DNA from 2 places in the Lentzea sp. NPDC036955 genome. Region 2 is predicted to be linked to the other one. Evidence: riboswitches for the same ligand, from Rfam matches in the RefSeq annotation. Region 2 holds a riboswitch; the other holds the start of a gene.
What was found. Region 2 has a riboswitch for glycine ahead of gcvH (glycine cleavage system protein GcvH). Riboswitches for the same ligand answer to the same signal wherever they lie in the genome.

Region 1 (7,876 bases), on a different contig from region 2:
AGGGCCGCAAGCTCACCGAGGCGCACGTCCAGTTCGGGTACGCGGGCGACATCAGCGGTACGGGCAGTTGCCGGTACCTCATGTACTACGGCGACGACGTGGCGTGGACGACCGCGATCGAGGAGGTCACCACGGACGAGGGCACGCTGGTGCTGCGGCACGTCGGCGCCTACCGGTCCGCTGTGGAGGGGTCGATCGAGGTCGTCGACGGCACCGGGCGGTTCCTCGGCGCGAAAGGTGCGGTGACCGTGGACTGGGCGGAGGATGGCAGCGGCACCTACGCGCTGGAGTACGAGGTCTGAGCCCATGACCAACGCCCCCGTCTACGACGCCGCCCAGCAGCGCATCACCGAGCTGGTGCGCGGCCGGGACCCGCAGACGCCCGTCGCGGCGACCCCCGGCTGGTCGGTCAAGGACGTGGTGGCGCACCTGGCCGGCGGTCTGCGCGACTTCGCGGACCGCCGGTTCGACGGTGTCGAGTCCGGCGAGTGGGGTGAACGGCAGGTGCGCGACCGCCGCGGCAACTCGCTCGACGACGCCTTCGCCGAGTGGGACGCGAACCGGGAGCTGGCCGCTCCGCTCTTCGACACGCCCATGGGCTCGGTGCTGATCGCCGAGGTCGTGGCGCACGAACACGACCTGCGCGCCGCGCTGGGCGTGCCCGGCGACCGGGACCCGCAGGTGGTGCGTGCGGCGTTGACCCGGCCGTTGCAGCAGCTCGACCAGCGGATGCGGGAGAACGACGTGCCCGCGCTGCGGGTGGTGCTGGAGCACGGCGACCGCGTGCTCGGGCACGGCGAGCCGGAGGGGACGCTGCGCACGACGTCGTTCGAGCTGATGCGGGCCATCGGCGGGCGGCGGTCGGTGGACCAGATCAGGGCGATGGACTGGGACGGTGACCCGGACACGTGGATCTCGTCGCTGGCGTTGTCCGGAAGGCACCGCGCGGAGCCGTTCGAGGAGTAGGTTCCCGGCGTGACCGACTGGCTGGCAGACACCCGCGAGTCCTACGACACGGTCGCCGCCAGTTACGCCGACTACACGCGCGGCCTGCTGGACGGGATGCCGCACCTGCGGGCGGCGTTGCGGCTGTTCGCCGAGGAGGTGGACGGTCCCGTCGCCGACGTCGGCTGCGGCCCCGGCGACGTCACGGCGCTGCTGCACGGGCTCGGCGCGGACGCGTTCGGGATCGACCTCTCCCCCGCCATGGTCGCGCTCGCCCGGCGGAACCACCCCGGGCTGCGGTTCGAGGTCGGGTCGATGACCGACCCGCTCGGCGACCGGGTCGGCGGGGTGCTGGCCTGGTGGTCGCTGATCCACGTGCCGGACGAGCTGGTCCCGGTCGTGCTCGGGCACTTCCGGGACGCGCTGCGGCCGGGCGGGCTGCTGCAGCTGGGTTTCCACGTCGGCGACCGCACGAACCTGAAGACGCGGGGTTACGGCGGGCACCCGATGCGCGTGCACGTCCACCTGCGCCGGCCGGAGCGGGTGGCGGCGTGGCTGCGCGACGCCGGGTTCGCGGTCGAGGCGCAGTGGCTGCTCGGCGAGGACGGCGCGGTGCTGTTCGCCCGGCGCGGATGAGACCATTCCACCGTGGCAGAGGAACAGACGTGCCAGCGGTGCGGTGAGGCCGTGGAGCTGGCCCCGGAGGACTTCGAGCTGTTCGAGCGGATGCACCCGGACTGCTTCCACTTCGCGTTCGAGCACGACCTCACCAGGCCGGGCATCACCGAGCAGGAGAACTGCGGCGACGAGACCTGTCCGGTCGGAGCGTGAGAGGAGGGGCGCGCCCCTGGGTGCGCCCCTCCTCCGCGGTGTGGATCAGCTGCTGTAGGCCTCGAGGGGCGGGCAGGAGCAGACCAGGTTGCGGTCACCCTTCGCGCCGTCGATGCGGCGGACCGGCGGCCAGATCTTCGGAGCACCGGTACCGGCCGGGTACACGGCCTCCTCGCGGGTGTACGGGTGGTCCCACTCGCCGACGGTCACGCAGGCCGCGGTGTGCGGTGCGTTGCGCAGCGGGTTGTCCTCGACGGGCCACTCGCCGGCGCCGACGCGGTCGATCTCGCGCTTGATGGCGATCATGGCGTCGATGAACCGGTCGATCTCGGCCAGGTCCTCGGACTCGGTGGGCTCGACCATCAGGGTGCCGGCGACCGGGAACGACATGGTCGGGGCGTGCAGGCCGTAGTCGGCCAGGCGCTTCGCCACGTCGTCGACCGTCACGCCGGTGGCCTTGGTGATCGGGCGCAGGTCGAGGATGCACTCGTGGGCCACGAAGCCGCCCTCGCCGGTGTAGAGGACCGGGTAGTGCTCGTCCAGGCGGCGCGCCACGTAGTTCGCCGCGGCCACGGCGGTCAGGGTCGCGCGGCGCAGGCCGTCGCCGCCCATCATGCGCACGTACGCCCACGAGATCGGCAGGATCGACGCGGAACCCCACGGGGCCGCGGAGATCGGGCCCACGCCCGTCTCGGGGCCCGCGGTGGGCTGCAGCGGGTGGTTCGGCAGGAACGGGGCGAGGTGGGACTTCACGCCGATCGGGCCGACGCCGGGGCCGCCGCCGCCGTGCGGGATGCAGAACGTCTTGTGCAGGTTCAGGTGCGAGACGTCCGAGCCGAACTTGCCGTAGCGGGCCAGGCCGATCAGCGCGTTGAGGTTCGCGCCGTCGACGTACACCTGGCCGCCCGCGTCGTGGACCAGGCCGCAGACCTCGCGGACGGTGTCCTCGTACACGCCGTGGGTCGACGGGTAGGTGATCATGATCGCGGCCAGGTCGTCGGCGTGCTCGGCGACCGTGGTGCGCAGGTGGCCCATGTCGATGTTGCCCTTGTCGTCGCACTTCACGACGACGACGCGCATGCCGGCCATGACGGCGGACGCGGCGTTCGTGCCGTGCGCGGACGACGGGATCAGGCAGACGTCACGGGCGGAGTTGCCGTTGGCGCGGTGGTAGGCGCGGATCGCCAGCAGGCCGGCGAACTCGCCCTGCGAGCCGGCGTTCGGCTGCAGCGACACGGCGTCGTAGCCGGTGACCTCGGCCAGCCACGCCTCCAGGTCCGACACGATCGTCAGCAGGCCCTTCGCGTCCTCGACCGGCGCGAACGGGTGCAGCGTCGAGAACTCGGGCCAGGTGATGGACTCCATCTCCGCGGTCGCGTTCAGCTTCATCGTGCAGGAGCCGAGCGGGATCATGCTGCGGTCCAGCGCGACGTCCTTGTCGGACAGTGCGCGCAGGTAGCGCAGCAGCGCGGTCTCGGAGCGGTGCGCGTGGAACACCGGGTGGGTCAGGTAGTCCGAGGTGCGGCGCAGGTCCGACGGGATGCCGTCGGCGGTGTCGGTGTCGATCGCGTCCACATCGGACCCGGTCACGCCGAACGCCTCCCACACGGCGACGACGTGCGCACGCGTGGTCTTCTCGTCGCAAGCGACCGCCACGACGTCGGCGTCCACGAGGCGCAGGTTGATGCCGAGCTCGCGGGCCTTCGCGACGACCTCGGCGGCACGGCCCTCGACGCGCACCTGCACGGTGTCGAAGAACTCGCCGTGCACGACGTCGAGACCGGCCTCGCACAGGCCCGTCGCGAGGACGGTGGCCAGGCGGTGCACGCGGGTCGCGATGGCGCGCAGGCCCTCGGGGCCGTGGTAGACCGCGTACATCGACGCGATCACGGCGAGCAGCACCTGCGCGGTGCAGATGTTCGAGGTCGCCTTCTCACGGCGGATGTGCTGCTCGCGGGTCTGCAGCGCCAGGCGGTAGGCCAGCGAGCCGTCGACGTCGACGGAGACGCCGACGAGGCGGCCGGGCAGCTGGCGCTCCAGGCCGGAGCGGACGGCCATGTAGCCGGCGTGCGGGCCGCCGAAGCCGATCGGCACGCCGAAGCGCTGGGTGGTGCCGACGACGACGTCCGCGCCGATCTCACCGGGCGGGCGCAGCAGCGTCAGCGCCAGCAGGTCGGCGACGACGACGGCCTGCGCGCCGGCGGCGTGGATCTCCTCCACCAGCGCGGCCTGGTCGCGGACCACACCGGACGCACCGGGGTAGGACAGCAGCACGCCGAAGAAGTCACCGCCCAGGCCCAGGCCCTCGATGCCCTGCGACAGGTCGGCGACGACGACCTCGATGCCCAGCGGCTCGGCGCGGGTCTCGATCACGGCCAGCGTCTGCGGCAGCGTGTCGGCGTCCACGACGAACTTGTTCGACTTCGCCCTGCCCGCGCGGCGCACCAGGGTCATGGCCTCGGCGGCGGCGGTCGACTCGTCCAGCATGGACGCGTTGGCCATCGGCAGGCCGGTCAGGTCGCCGACCATCGTCTGGAAGTTCAGCAGCGCCTCCAGGCGGCCCTGCGAGATCTCCGGCTGGTACGGCGTGTACGCGGTGTACCAGGCGGGCGACTCCAGGACGTTGCGCAGGATCACGCCCGGCGTCACGGTGTCGTAGTAGCCCAGGCCGATCATCTGGGTCATCGGCCGGTTCTGGGAGGCGAGCGCGCGCAGCTCGGCCAGCGCCTCGGTCTCCGTGGCGGGCGCCGGCAGGTCCAGCACCAGGTCGCGCTCGTGGATGGACGAGGGCACCGCGTGCTGCGCCAGCTCCTCCAGCGATCCGACACCGATCACGTCGAGGATGCGGGCGAGCTCGGCGGGGCGCGGGCCGACGTGCCGGTCCGCGAACGGGGTGCCGTGCTCGAGAGCGGCGAGCGGAATGCGGTCCTGCGTCATCTAACGCCTCCGGGGGGCTGCGGGCACACGTGTCCTGGTGCCCTCCCCGCTCTGTCCGTACCCGGCATCGGGCGCCTGAGAGGTTCACCCGCCACGAGAGCGGGCTTTCACCGTCGGCGGGATCTCGAGAGATCCGCTTTCCAGAGGCGTCTCGCTCACGCGGTCCTGGGTGCCTGAGAGGTTCCCGGGGAGGAACTTGCTCCTTCGGCGCCGGGTGCAGCACCCGGTCTCTCCCGCCTGAGTTCAGCGACTACCCGTGAAGAGTACCCGCAGGCAGGCCCGCCAGTCCCCACCGACGCGACCTACGTCTCAGCGACGGAACCGGCTGAGCCGGCGACAGCGGGTCAGCCGGTGGCGCGCTCCCGGCGGCGGCGGGTCAGCTCGTCCTCGGTCATCGGCGCGATCTCCACGCCGTCCGCACGTTCGGCCGGGAACTCGTGGATGGTCCCGCTGATCTCCCGCATCGCACCGCTCACCGCGATGCCGAACACGCCCTGCCCGCCCTGGAGCAGGTCGACGACCTCCTCGGGGGAGGTGCACTCGTAGACGGTCGTGCCGTCGGAGAAGAGCGTGATCCGCGCCAGGTCCTGCACGCCGCGGCGGCGCAGGTGGTCGACGGCGACCCTGATGTTCTGCAGCGAGACCCCGGTGTCCAGCAGCCGCTTCACGACCTTCAGGACGAGGATGTCCTTGAAGGAGTAGAGCCGCTGGCTGCCGGAGCCGTGCGCCATCCGCACCGTCGGCGCGACCAGGCCGGTCCTGGCCCAGTAGTCGAGCTGCCTGTAGGTGATCCCGGCGATCTGGCACGCCGCGGGTCCCCGGTAGCCGACGAGTTCGTCCGGCAGCGAGGAGTCCGGGAACAGCTCACCCTGCTGCCCGGATTCGGCCCGCAAGGGCGCTTCCTCGACCACGCCTGCCTCCCCTCGCCAACGGCCACGAAAGTCGGGGCCGTCAAGCCGCCTGGTCCACTCGCGCAGACCGGCGACGTCCACTCGAGTTCGACGGTAAGACCGCTCCGAGGGCAGGTCAACGCGACGCGCGGGGAGTGTTGGCCCCCAACCTGAGGCGGGGGTCCGCACCGTCACCCGAACTAGGACGTTCAGGTGACGTTTAGTGATTGTTTAGCGGCCATGATGTGCGGAAAGTAGTCCGATCGAGGGACACCCCACCGATCGGCGCCGGGTCCGAACAAGACGGTCAGCGACAGTCGGGGGAACTCAGGTGTCGGCGCCCCGGAAGTCCTCGGGGGACACGGAGTCGAGGAACTCGCGGAACTTCTCGACCTCGTCCTCCTGCTCGTCCGGGATGATCAGACCGGCCTCCGCCAGCACGGACTCCTCCGCGTGGATCGGCACGCCGACGCGCAGTGCGAGGGCCACCGAGTCGGACGGGCGGGCGGACACGCGCACGTCGCCGTCGAACACGAGCTCGGCGAAGAACGTGCCCTCCTGCAGGTCGGTGATCCGCACCTGTTCGAGGTTGCGGCCCAGCGCCCCGATGACGTCCTTGAGCAGGTCGTGGGTGAGCGGGCGGGCCGGTCGCACGCCCTGCTGCTCCAGCGCGATCGCGGTGGCCTCGACCGAGCCGATCCAGATCGGCAGGTACCGCTCACCCTCGGTTTCGCGCAGCAGGAGGATCGGCTGGTTCTGGGGCAGCTCCACCCGGACGCCCACGACACGCATCTCGCTCATCGGGTCTCGCCTCCCTCTGACTCGTTGGGGAGTACCCGGAACGTCTCCGAGCATCCCCCGGCACACGCGTTCGACGCTACCCGCCAAGCGGGCCGTGTGCTCAATCGTTGCGGGCAGAACGTGATCAAGACGATGGCCGCTCGAACCCGCTCTTCCCCGCACCGGGTACAACGAGCGGAAGAGGCCGGCCGATTCCCGGAAAGCACGGCGAACCGGCAGGAGTTCCGCGCAAAGGCGGTCAGCGCACGAGTGCGTTCGGGCTCGACGCAGGAAAACTCCCGCGGAGCGCGGCGAACTGCTCAATGGCGCAAAACAGTGGAGAAGACGGCAACAGCACTGCACGGTGGAACTCGGGGCGGAGCTGCGTGAGCACCGCCCCGACGCTCGTCATCCCGCAGACCCGGGACCGGCAGGCCCCGGACCGTCAGGCTCCCGCGGAGCCGGGACCGGTCAGGAAGACCAGGCGGAACTTGCCGATCTGGACCTCGTCGCCGTTCGCGAGGACGGCCTGGTCGACCGGCTCGCGGTTGACGTAGGTGCCGTTGAGGCTGCCCACGTCGATCACGACGAACTCGCCGCCCTCCCGGCGGAACTCTGCGTGGCGGCGCGAGACCGTCACGTCGTCGAGGAAGATGTCGCTGTCGGGGTGGCGCCCCGCGCTCGTCGTGTCGCGGTCCAGCAGGAACCGCGAACCGGCGTTCGGGCCGCGCTTCACCACGAGCAGCGCGGAACCGGCGGGAAGGGCGTCGACACCGGCAACGGCCGGCTCCTGTGCGGGCGCCTCGGCGCCGCCTTCCATCTCCTGGAGGAAGTCCGCCCGGAAGACGGAGGTCCGCTCCGGGGACTGCTCCGGCGGAACGCCTGGGCCGTCGTTCGTGCTCACCTGAGCTCTCCTCCTGCTGCTGGGTCCGTCGTTTCCGGTAAAACCTATCGCGTTCGAGTCGCCCCCCGAGGAGCGCCTCCCCTTCCGGCCGAAGATCCGGCGAAAGATCGACGTCACTCCTTCTCCACCAACGCCTTGTACCCGTCGGCGTCCAAGAGCCCCTCGACCGCCTCGGGGTCGTTCAGGCGGAGCTCGACCATCCAGCCCTCGCCGTACGGGTCGGAGTTGATGGACTCCGGCGACTGCACCAGGGCGTCGTTGATCGCGACGACCTCACCGTCGAGCGGCGAGTAGAGGTCCGACACGCTCTTGGTGGACTCGACCTCGCCGAACGTGTCGCCGGCCGAGACGGTGTGGCCGACCTCGGGCAGCTGGACGAAGACCACGTCACCGAGTTGTTCCTGGGCGTAGTCGGTGATGCCGACGCGCACGGTGTTCTCACCTGTTGTGGCGACCCACTCGTGTTCCTCGGTGTAACGAAGCTCCTCGGGAATCAACTGACTGCGCTCCTCGTGCTGAACCTGTATGGGGTGATCTTTTCACGCGGCCTTTCCGGGAGTGACCCGCAGGGCCGAGAAGAACTGGTAGA
Region 2 (7,876 bases):
GCAGCGGGGGATTTCACTCGTTTGCCGGATGAGCGGGACACGGGCGGTGGTCTGGTCGAGGCAACTTTTGGGTCGCGTTTCGGCGGGGGTGCTGGGCGCCACCGCCGAAGAGCCGCTATATTTGGTCCCGGCGGCCCCGCTCCCAGTGACCCCCAGGCTGGTTGAGCGCGGCCGCCCTTTATTTTTCCCACTTCTTCCCTCTTGTTCAGAAAAACCCCCTTGCGCCCTGCAGTCTCGTACGCTGTAAGTTGATCGTACACCGTAAGGGGGAGGTTTTCATGAGTGCGACCACGACAGAAACCGTCGGCGTGCAGCCACATCCGCAGCGCTGGGCCGTGCTCGGCGTGCTCTGCCTGTCCGTGATGGTCGTGGTGCTGGACAACACCGTGCTGAACGTGGCGATCCCGTCCATCTCCACCGGTCTGGGCGCGAGCACCGCCGACATCCAGTGGATGATCAACGCCTACTCGCTGGCGCTGGCGGGCCTGCTGCTCACGACCGGCTCGCTGAGCGACCGGTTCGGCCGCAAGCGGGCGTTGCTGGGAGGGCTGGCGCTGTTCGGCGCGGGCAGTGCCGTGGCGGCCTGCGCGGACTCGTCCGAGGCGCTGATCGCGGCGCGGGGGTTCATGGGCGTCGGGGCGGCGTTGCTGATGCCCGGCACGCTGGCCGTGCTGATGCAGCTGTTCGACGAGGAGGAACGCCCGAAGGCCATCGGCATCTGGGCCGCGGTCACCAGCCTCGGCTTCGCGGCCGGTCCGGTGATCGGCGGCGCGCTGATCAAGCACTTCTGGTGGGGCTCGGTGTTCCTGATCAACGTGCCGGTGGCGCTGCTCGCGATCGCGGCGGTGGCGTTCCTGGTGCCGGAGTCGAAGGACCCGGCCGTGCGCAGGCCGGACGTGCTCGGCTCGGTCCTGTCGATCATCGGCATGGTCTCGCTCGTGTACGCGGTGATCTCGGTGCCGGAGAACGGGTTCGGCTCGCCGCAGTTCGGCGTGCCGCTCGCACTGGGGCTGGTCGCGATGGCCGTGTTCGCGTGGTGGGAGCGGCGCACCACCGACCCGATGCTCGACCTCGGGTTCTTCGCCGACCGCCGGTTCACCGGTGCCGTGGCGTCGGGCGTGCTGGCGGCGTTCGGCATGGCCGGCTCGCTCTTCCTGCTGACGCAACACCTCCAGGGCGTGCTCGGCTACAGCCCGCTGGAGGCGGGCCTGCGCGTCGCGCCGATGGCGATCGCGTTGCTCGTCACCAGCAACACCCTCGGTCAGCTCGTGCTGAAACTGGGTGCCGCCAAGGCGATGCTGCTCGGCATGACGGTCGTCGCGGGCGGCGTGGTGCTGCTCTCGATCGGCACCACCTACCCGCCGACGCTGGCCGGGCTGGTGCTGATCGGCGTCGGTGTCGGTGTGGCCCAACCGGTTGCCGTCAACGCACTGATGGGCGCGATCCCGCCGGAACGCGCCGGCATCGCCTCCGGCCTGTCGTCCACGCTGACCGAGCTGGGCTCGTCGTTCGGCATCGCGATCCTCGGCGCGCTGCTGTCCGCGCGGTTCGTCGCCGCGCTGCCCGACGGAGTGCCGGGACGGTCGCTGTCGGAGGCGCTGCACAGCGGCGCGGACCTGACCGTGGTGCGCGAGGCGTTCTCGTCGGGCATGAGCGTCAGCCTGGTGGCCGGCGCCGTGTCCGTGTTCCTGGGAGGTGTTGTGGCGAGCGTGCTGCTGCGGCGTGCCTAGTATCGAGCCGTGGACAGCGTGTGGTTCGGCAAACCCAGGCCGGCGAGCGGCCAGCACCTCGGCCTGAGCCGGGAGGCCATCGTCCGCAAGGCGATGGAGGTGCTGGACGAGCACGGCCTGGCGAAGCTGTCCATGCGCAAGCTCGCCGCCGAGCTGGGCGCGGCCCCGATGTCGCTGTACTGGCACGTGCCCACCAAGGACGCGCTCATCGAGCTGTGCCTCGACGAGATCTACGGCGAGTTCCCGCGCCCGGCCCCCGGCGCCGCGTGGGAACCTGCGCTGCGCGAGATGATGCACGCGTTCCGCCGCCTCGCGCTCGCACACCCGTGGTGGGTGCGCGGCATCGGCGAGTTCACCACCATCGGTCCCAACGCCGTCGCCATGGCCGACGCGATGCTCGAACCCATGCGGGCGGCCGGCCTGACGATGGTCCAGGCGTCGCAGGCGATGTCGGCGGTGTCGAGCTTCGTCGTCGGGTACACGACGGCGGAGGCGAACTTCCGCAGCCGCGGCGGCCACGACGAACCGCCACCGGACCTCGGCCGGATCGCGGACCTGTACCGGGAGAAGCACCCCCGCTACGTCGAGATGCTGGACCAGCAGGAGCTGTGGTCGCTGGAGGGGCAGTTCGAGTTCGGGCTGGACTGCGTGATCGACGGGGTCAAGGCGCGGGTGGCCGCGCTGCGGTGACCGCGAGGAGGCGCGCCCGTGAAAGGCGAAACCCCCGCAGCGTGCTCCGCGTGCGGGGGCTCCTCCATCCGACTGGCTCTCAGACCACGGACTCCAGCGGCGTGTGCACCAGGCCGGTCGCCTCGGCCACCGGGCCGTTGGTCAGCTGACCGGCGTGCGCGTTGAGGCCCAGGGCGAGCGAACGGTCGTCCTTCAGCGCCTTCTCCCAGCCCTTGCCGGCCAGCGCGACCGCGTAGGGCAGCGTCACGTTGGTGAGCGCGTAGGTGGAGGTGCGGGGGACGGCGCCGGGCATGTTGGCGACGCAGTAGAACACCGAGTTGTGGACCTCGTAGGTCGGCTCGGCGTGCGTGGTGGCGCGCGAGTCCTCGAAGCAGCCGCCCTGGTCGATGGCGATGTCGACGAGCACCGAACCCGGCTTCATCTCCGCGACCAGCGCGTTCGAGACGAGCTTCGGGGCCGCGGCACCCGGCACCAGGACGGCGCCGATGACCAGGTCGGCCTCGCGGACGGCCTGCTCGATCGCGAACGAGTTGGACGCGAGCGTGCGCAGGCGGCCCTGGAACTGGGCGTCGATCTGGCGCAGGCGGTCGACGTTGGTGTCGAGGATCTGCACGTCGGCGCCCATGCCGACGGCGATGGTGGCGGCGTTGACACCGGCCACACCGCCGCCGATCACGACAACGCGGGCAGGGGCGACACCGGGGACGCCGCCGGGCAGCACGCCGCGGCCACCGGAGGGCTTCATCAGGCTGAACGCGCCCACCTGCGGGGCGAGGCGGCCCGCGACCTCGGACATCGGGGCGAGCAGCGGCAGCGAGCGGTTCGGCAGCTGCACCGTCTCGTAGGCGATGGCCGTGGTGCCGGAGGCCAGCAGGGCCTCGGTCAGCGGCTTGTCGGCGGCGAGGTGCAGGTAGGTGAAGAGGGTCTGGCCGGAGCGCAGGCGGGGGTACTCCTCCGCGATCGGCTCCTTGACCTTGAGGACCAGGTCGCCCTCGGCCCAGACGTCGTCGGCGGTCGGGAGGACCTTCGCACCCGCGGCGAGGTACTCCTCGTCGGTGATCGCGGAGCCCAGACCGGCGCCCTGCTCGACGTACACGTCGTGGCCCCGGCTGGTCAGCTCGTGGGCCCCGGCCGGCGTGAGGGCGACGCGGTACTCGTGGTTCTTGATCTCGCGAGGAACGGCGATCCGCACGATGACTCCTCCGTTTCGGCTGGCTGCTATCTCACAATGTGGGGCAGCCGGGAGGTCATGTCACTGTGCGGGTTGCACTGTTCGGGACCAGGCCGGTTGTGCTGCTGGGACAAAGCGACCTGCGCCACGCCTGTACCGGTCCCGCGTTGACACCCGGTGGCGGGCCCACATAGCGTTCCCACCGGAACTGAATAACGGCCGCGGTGCCCCTGACGGGCACCAGAACCCGGGTGGGAGAGACCTCGACGAGCTGGTCGGGGCGCCGAAGGGGCAAGCTCCCGCACACTCTCAGGCAGCAAGACCACTCGGGGTAGGCAACTCTGCACGGCGGAGGGGGCGCACGTTTCCTGCCCGTCATCTGCCAGAGGAGTCGCCGTGGAGTTCCCCGAGAACCTGCTCTACACCGCCGAACACGAGTGGGTCGACTGGACGCCGGGCACCCAGGACCCGTTGACCTGCGGGATCACCGAGTACGCCGCGGACGCGCTGGGTGACATCGTCTTCGTCCAGCTCCCCGAGGTCGGGGCCGAGGTCGTCTCCAACCAGGTCTGCGGCGAGCTGGAGTCCACCAAGTCCGTCAGCGACCTGTTCTCCCCGGTCACCGGCGAGGTCCTCGAGGTCAACACCGCCGTCGTCGACGACCCGGCGATCATCAACACCGACCCGTACGGCGCCGGCTGGCTGTTCAAGGTGCGCGTGGACTCCGCGGAGGACCTGCTCACCGCGGCCAAGTACGCCGAGCTCACCTCGGACTGACCCGCTCGCACCCACCACGAAGGACTGATCAGTGGCGATCAGCGTTTTCGACCTGTTCTCCGTCGGCATCGGGCCGTCCAGCTCGCACACCGTCGGCCCGATGCGCGCCGCCGCCATGTTCGTCGAGAAGCTCGGCGCCCGCGCGTCCGAAGTGGACCGCGTGCACGTCGAGCTGTTCGGCTCGCTCGGCGCCACCGGGCACGGCCACGGCAGCCCCAAGGCCGTGTTCCTCGGCCTGGAGGGCAACCTCCCGGAGGAGGTGGACCCCGCGGCCGCCGCCCACCGCGTCGAGGAGATCGTCGCGAGTGGACGGCTGCGGCTCGGCGGCACGCACGAGATCGGCTTCGCGCACGACCGCGACCTCGTCATGCACCGCCGCAAGTCGCTCCCGTTGCACCCCAACGGCATGAGCTTCGAGGCGTTCCGCGGTGACGAGCCGGTCGAGCACGCCGTCTACTACTCGATCGGCGGCGGCTTCGTCGTCGACGAGAACGCGTCCGGCAGCGACCGCATCAAACCCGACTCGACCCCGCTGCCGCACCCGTTCCTGACCGGCGACGAGCTGCTCGCGCGCTGCCGAGAGACCGGCCTGTCGATCAGCGAGATCATGATGGCCAACGAGCTGTCGTGGCGCTCGGAGGAGGAGGTGCGGGCCGGGCTCCTGCACATCTGGCACGTGATGCAGGAGTGCGTCGAACGCGGCTGCACCGAGCAGGGCATCCTGCCCGGCGGTCTCAAGGTCCGCCGCCGCGCCGCCGAGATGCGCAAACGGCTGGAGGGCGAGCACTTCGTCACCGACCCGCTGCGCGTCATGGACTGGGTCACGCTCTTCGCGCTGGCCGTCAACGAGGAGAACGCGGCCGGCGGCCGGGTCGTCACCGCACCGACGAACGGCGCGGCCGGCATCGTGCCCGCGGTCCTGCACTACTACACCAGGTTCGTGCCCGGTGCGAACGACGACGGCGTGGTGAGGTTCCTGCTCACCGCAGGCGCCATCGGCGTGCTGTTCAAGGAGAACGCCTCGATCTCCGGCGCCGAGGTCGGCTGCCAGGGCGAGGTCGGCTCCGCGTGCTCGATGGCCGCCGGTGGTCTCGCCGAGGTCCTCGGCGGCACCCCGGAGCAGGTCGAGAACGCCGCCGAGATCGCCATGGAGCACAACCTCGGCCTCACGTGCGACCCGATCGGCGGCCTGGTGCAGATCCCGTGCATCGAACGCAACGCCGTCGCGTCCGTCAAGGCGATCACCGCGGTGCGCATGGCGTTGCGCGGCGACGGCTCGCACTTCGTGTCGCTGGACAAGGTCATCAAGACCATGCGGGACACCGGCAAGGACATGTCGGTGAAGTACAAGGAGACGGCGCGCGGCGGTCTCGCCGTCAACGTCATCGAGTGCTGAGGCCGGTCAGGGCCTGGCGTCGTACCGGCGCTGGGCCTCGATCACGTCCGGCATCCGCGACTCCAGCAGCACGATCAACGCCATCAGCTTCTCCGCCGTCTCGCGCCCGAGCGGCGTGAGGCTGTAGTCGACCCGCGGCGGGTTCGTCGGCTGCGCGTCGCGGTGCACGAGCCCGTCGCGCTCCAGCGCGTGCAACGTCTGGGACAGCATCTTCTCGCTGACGCCGTCGACCCGGCGGCGCAGCTCGTTGAACCGCAGCGACCCGTCGACCAGCGCGCTCAGCGTCAGGCTGCCCCACCGGCCGGTGACGTGCTCCAGCGTGGGACGTGACGGGCACGCCTTCGCGAACACGGTGAACTCCATGTCCGCGAGGGTACCCCATTGCACTTACGAAAAGTTAGTGCTCGCTCGGACGGCAGGCCCGCACACAGCGCGTGTGCGGGCCTGCCTGCTCAGAACGGCCAGTCGGCGTCGCGCCCCGCCTCGATCAGCGGAACCGCGCGGAACGTCGCGTCCGTCAGGCCGCCGAACTCGTGCCGGTTCCCCGTGCCCGACGCGAACGCCCCCTGCCGGTACCCGCCCAGGTTGAACCCGTAGACCGGCACGTGCCGCGGCACGACGTCGTCGACCCCGGCACCGCCCGGCCCGGCGACCGTCTGCATGTCCGAGATGATGAACACCCGGTCGTGCCCTCGGTACGAGCTCTTCAGCGCACCGATGACGTCGGTGCCGTGCCCGACCTCACCGACCCTGCCCAGGAACCGGTCGACCTCGCTGATGACCGACGCCCCTCGCCGCAGCTCGTGGCGGAACACGCCGGTCGCGAACCCGTGGACGTCGACCTGCTCGCCCTTGGCCCCGAGCGCCACGCCGAACACGGCCGCGGCCTTGGCCGGCGTGACCTTCGAACGCGCCGAGTAGCCCGTGCAGGTCATCGACCCCGAGGTGTCGATCAGCACGAGCGACCGGCCCGGCAGCGCCGGCAGGTTGCCCAGCGACGCCTGCAGCGCCCGGTCGAGCGCGTGGCCCCAGCGCAGGCTCGGCGCCGCCTCGTACGCCGAGAGGAAGCGGAACGGGAACTGCCGCGACCGCGCCACCTGGCCGGGGTCGGCCAGCCGGGCCGCGACCTGCGCCGCGACCTCGTCCGACACGCCCGCCTCGTCAAAATTCCTGAGGTTGCGGATCGCGGCCATGAAACCCATCGACGGTGCCAGTGCCTCCCACACCTGCGCCGTCATCGGACCCTGCAACCACCCGGCCACCGACTCCCACGTCATCCCGGCCCGCCGCAGCACGTCCGCCGCGTCCGGTCGCCCGAACAACGCCCGGCGCTGCTCGACCGGCCACGCCATCAGCTCCCGCCGTGCCGCGACGGTCCGCAGCGACTCGGGAACGGTGACGTCCGGGTCGCGGCGGCGGTCGAGCACGTACTGGAACAGGTCGCCCTGCCAGGCCGCGCTCGGCGACGGGTGCACGAGGTTCAGCACGTCGGCCACGCGGAAGCCGCGCGCCTCGCTGTCCCACTTGAGCACCGACCGCTCGTCGTAGAGCCGCCGCACCGCGTCCGCGATGCCGCGCTTGACGGGCTTCGGCACGGCCCGGCCGTGGACCGCGGTCCAGTAGGCCAGCAGCTCGCCCGGCTCGTCCGCGCGCTGCAGCACCGACGCCACGACCGCGCGGTTCGTCACGCCCGCGTCGGCACCGGCCTCGAGCCGCGCCTTCACGAACTCGGCGGCGCCGACCAGTGCCGCGGTCCGCATGTTCGCCTCGCCGCGCAGCCACGCCAGCATCCGCGCCGTCCACTCGGGATCCTGCAACGCCGCCGTGCGCACCAACTGCGCGTAGCGCTCGTCGCGGGTGCCGCCGCTCTCGTAGAACGTCTGCTCGCCGCCCATGTTCGACACGGCCAGCAGGAACAGCTCGCCCAGCGCGGTGCGCTCGTAGCCGGCGCCGCCCTCGTGGGTGCGGCCGGACCGCTTCGACCCGATGGGGCTCTTCCCGAACGGACGCGCCTTCAGGACGTTGAACTTCGACATGGCTCTTCCCCCTCGGGAGGCGAGACGGGGGAGCGCACAGCGGACAGGAATCCGGCTGACGGGATTCAAACCCGCG

Region 1: linked by a shared signal. The riboswitch ahead of gcvP (aminomethyl-transferring glycine dehydrogenase) and the one ahead of gcvH (glycine cleavage system protein GcvH) in region 2 are both predicted to bind glycine.

Annotation. Positions count from the first base shown of each region.
Region 1 covers NZ_JBVJRC010000008.1:91,543-99,418, reverse strand. Annotated here, with positions in the region: gene ACZ7CF_RS27240 (DUF3224 domain-containing protein) at 1-302, shown strand, start outside; gene ACZ7CF_RS27235 (maleylpyruvate isomerase family mycothiol-dependent enzyme) at 307-966, shown strand; gene ACZ7CF_RS27230 (class I SAM-dependent methyltransferase) at 976-1,581, shown strand; gene ACZ7CF_RS27225 (hypothetical protein) at 1,594-1,776, shown strand; gene gcvP (aminomethyl-transferring glycine dehydrogenase) at 1,822-4,713, opposite strand; glycine riboswitch at 4,864-4,959, opposite strand; gene ACZ7CF_RS27215 (MerR family transcriptional regulator) at 5,058-5,624, opposite strand; gene ACZ7CF_RS27210 (bifunctional nuclease family protein) at 5,931-6,404, opposite strand; gene garA (glycogen accumulation regulator GarA) at 6,829-7,287, opposite strand; gene gcvH (glycine cleavage system protein GcvH) at 7,401-7,784, opposite strand; gene ACZ7CF_RS27195 (CDP-alcohol phosphatidyltransferase family protein) at 7,827-7,876, opposite strand, start outside.
Region 2 covers NZ_JBVJRC010000005.1:463,400-471,275, forward strand. Annotated here, with positions in the region: gene ACZ7CF_RS19515 (MFS transporter) at 279-1,730, shown strand; gene ACZ7CF_RS19520 (TetR/AcrR family transcriptional regulator C-terminal domain-containing protein) at 1,740-2,420, shown strand; gene ald (alanine dehydrogenase) at 2,500-3,612, opposite strand; glycine riboswitch at 3,834-3,926, shown strand; gene gcvH (glycine cleavage system protein GcvH) at 3,988-4,368, shown strand; gene ACZ7CF_RS19535 (L-serine ammonia-lyase) at 4,400-5,764, shown strand; gene ACZ7CF_RS19540 (winged helix-turn-helix transcriptional regulator) at 5,771-6,127, opposite strand; gene ACZ7CF_RS19545 (TROVE domain-containing protein) at 6,217-7,800, opposite strand.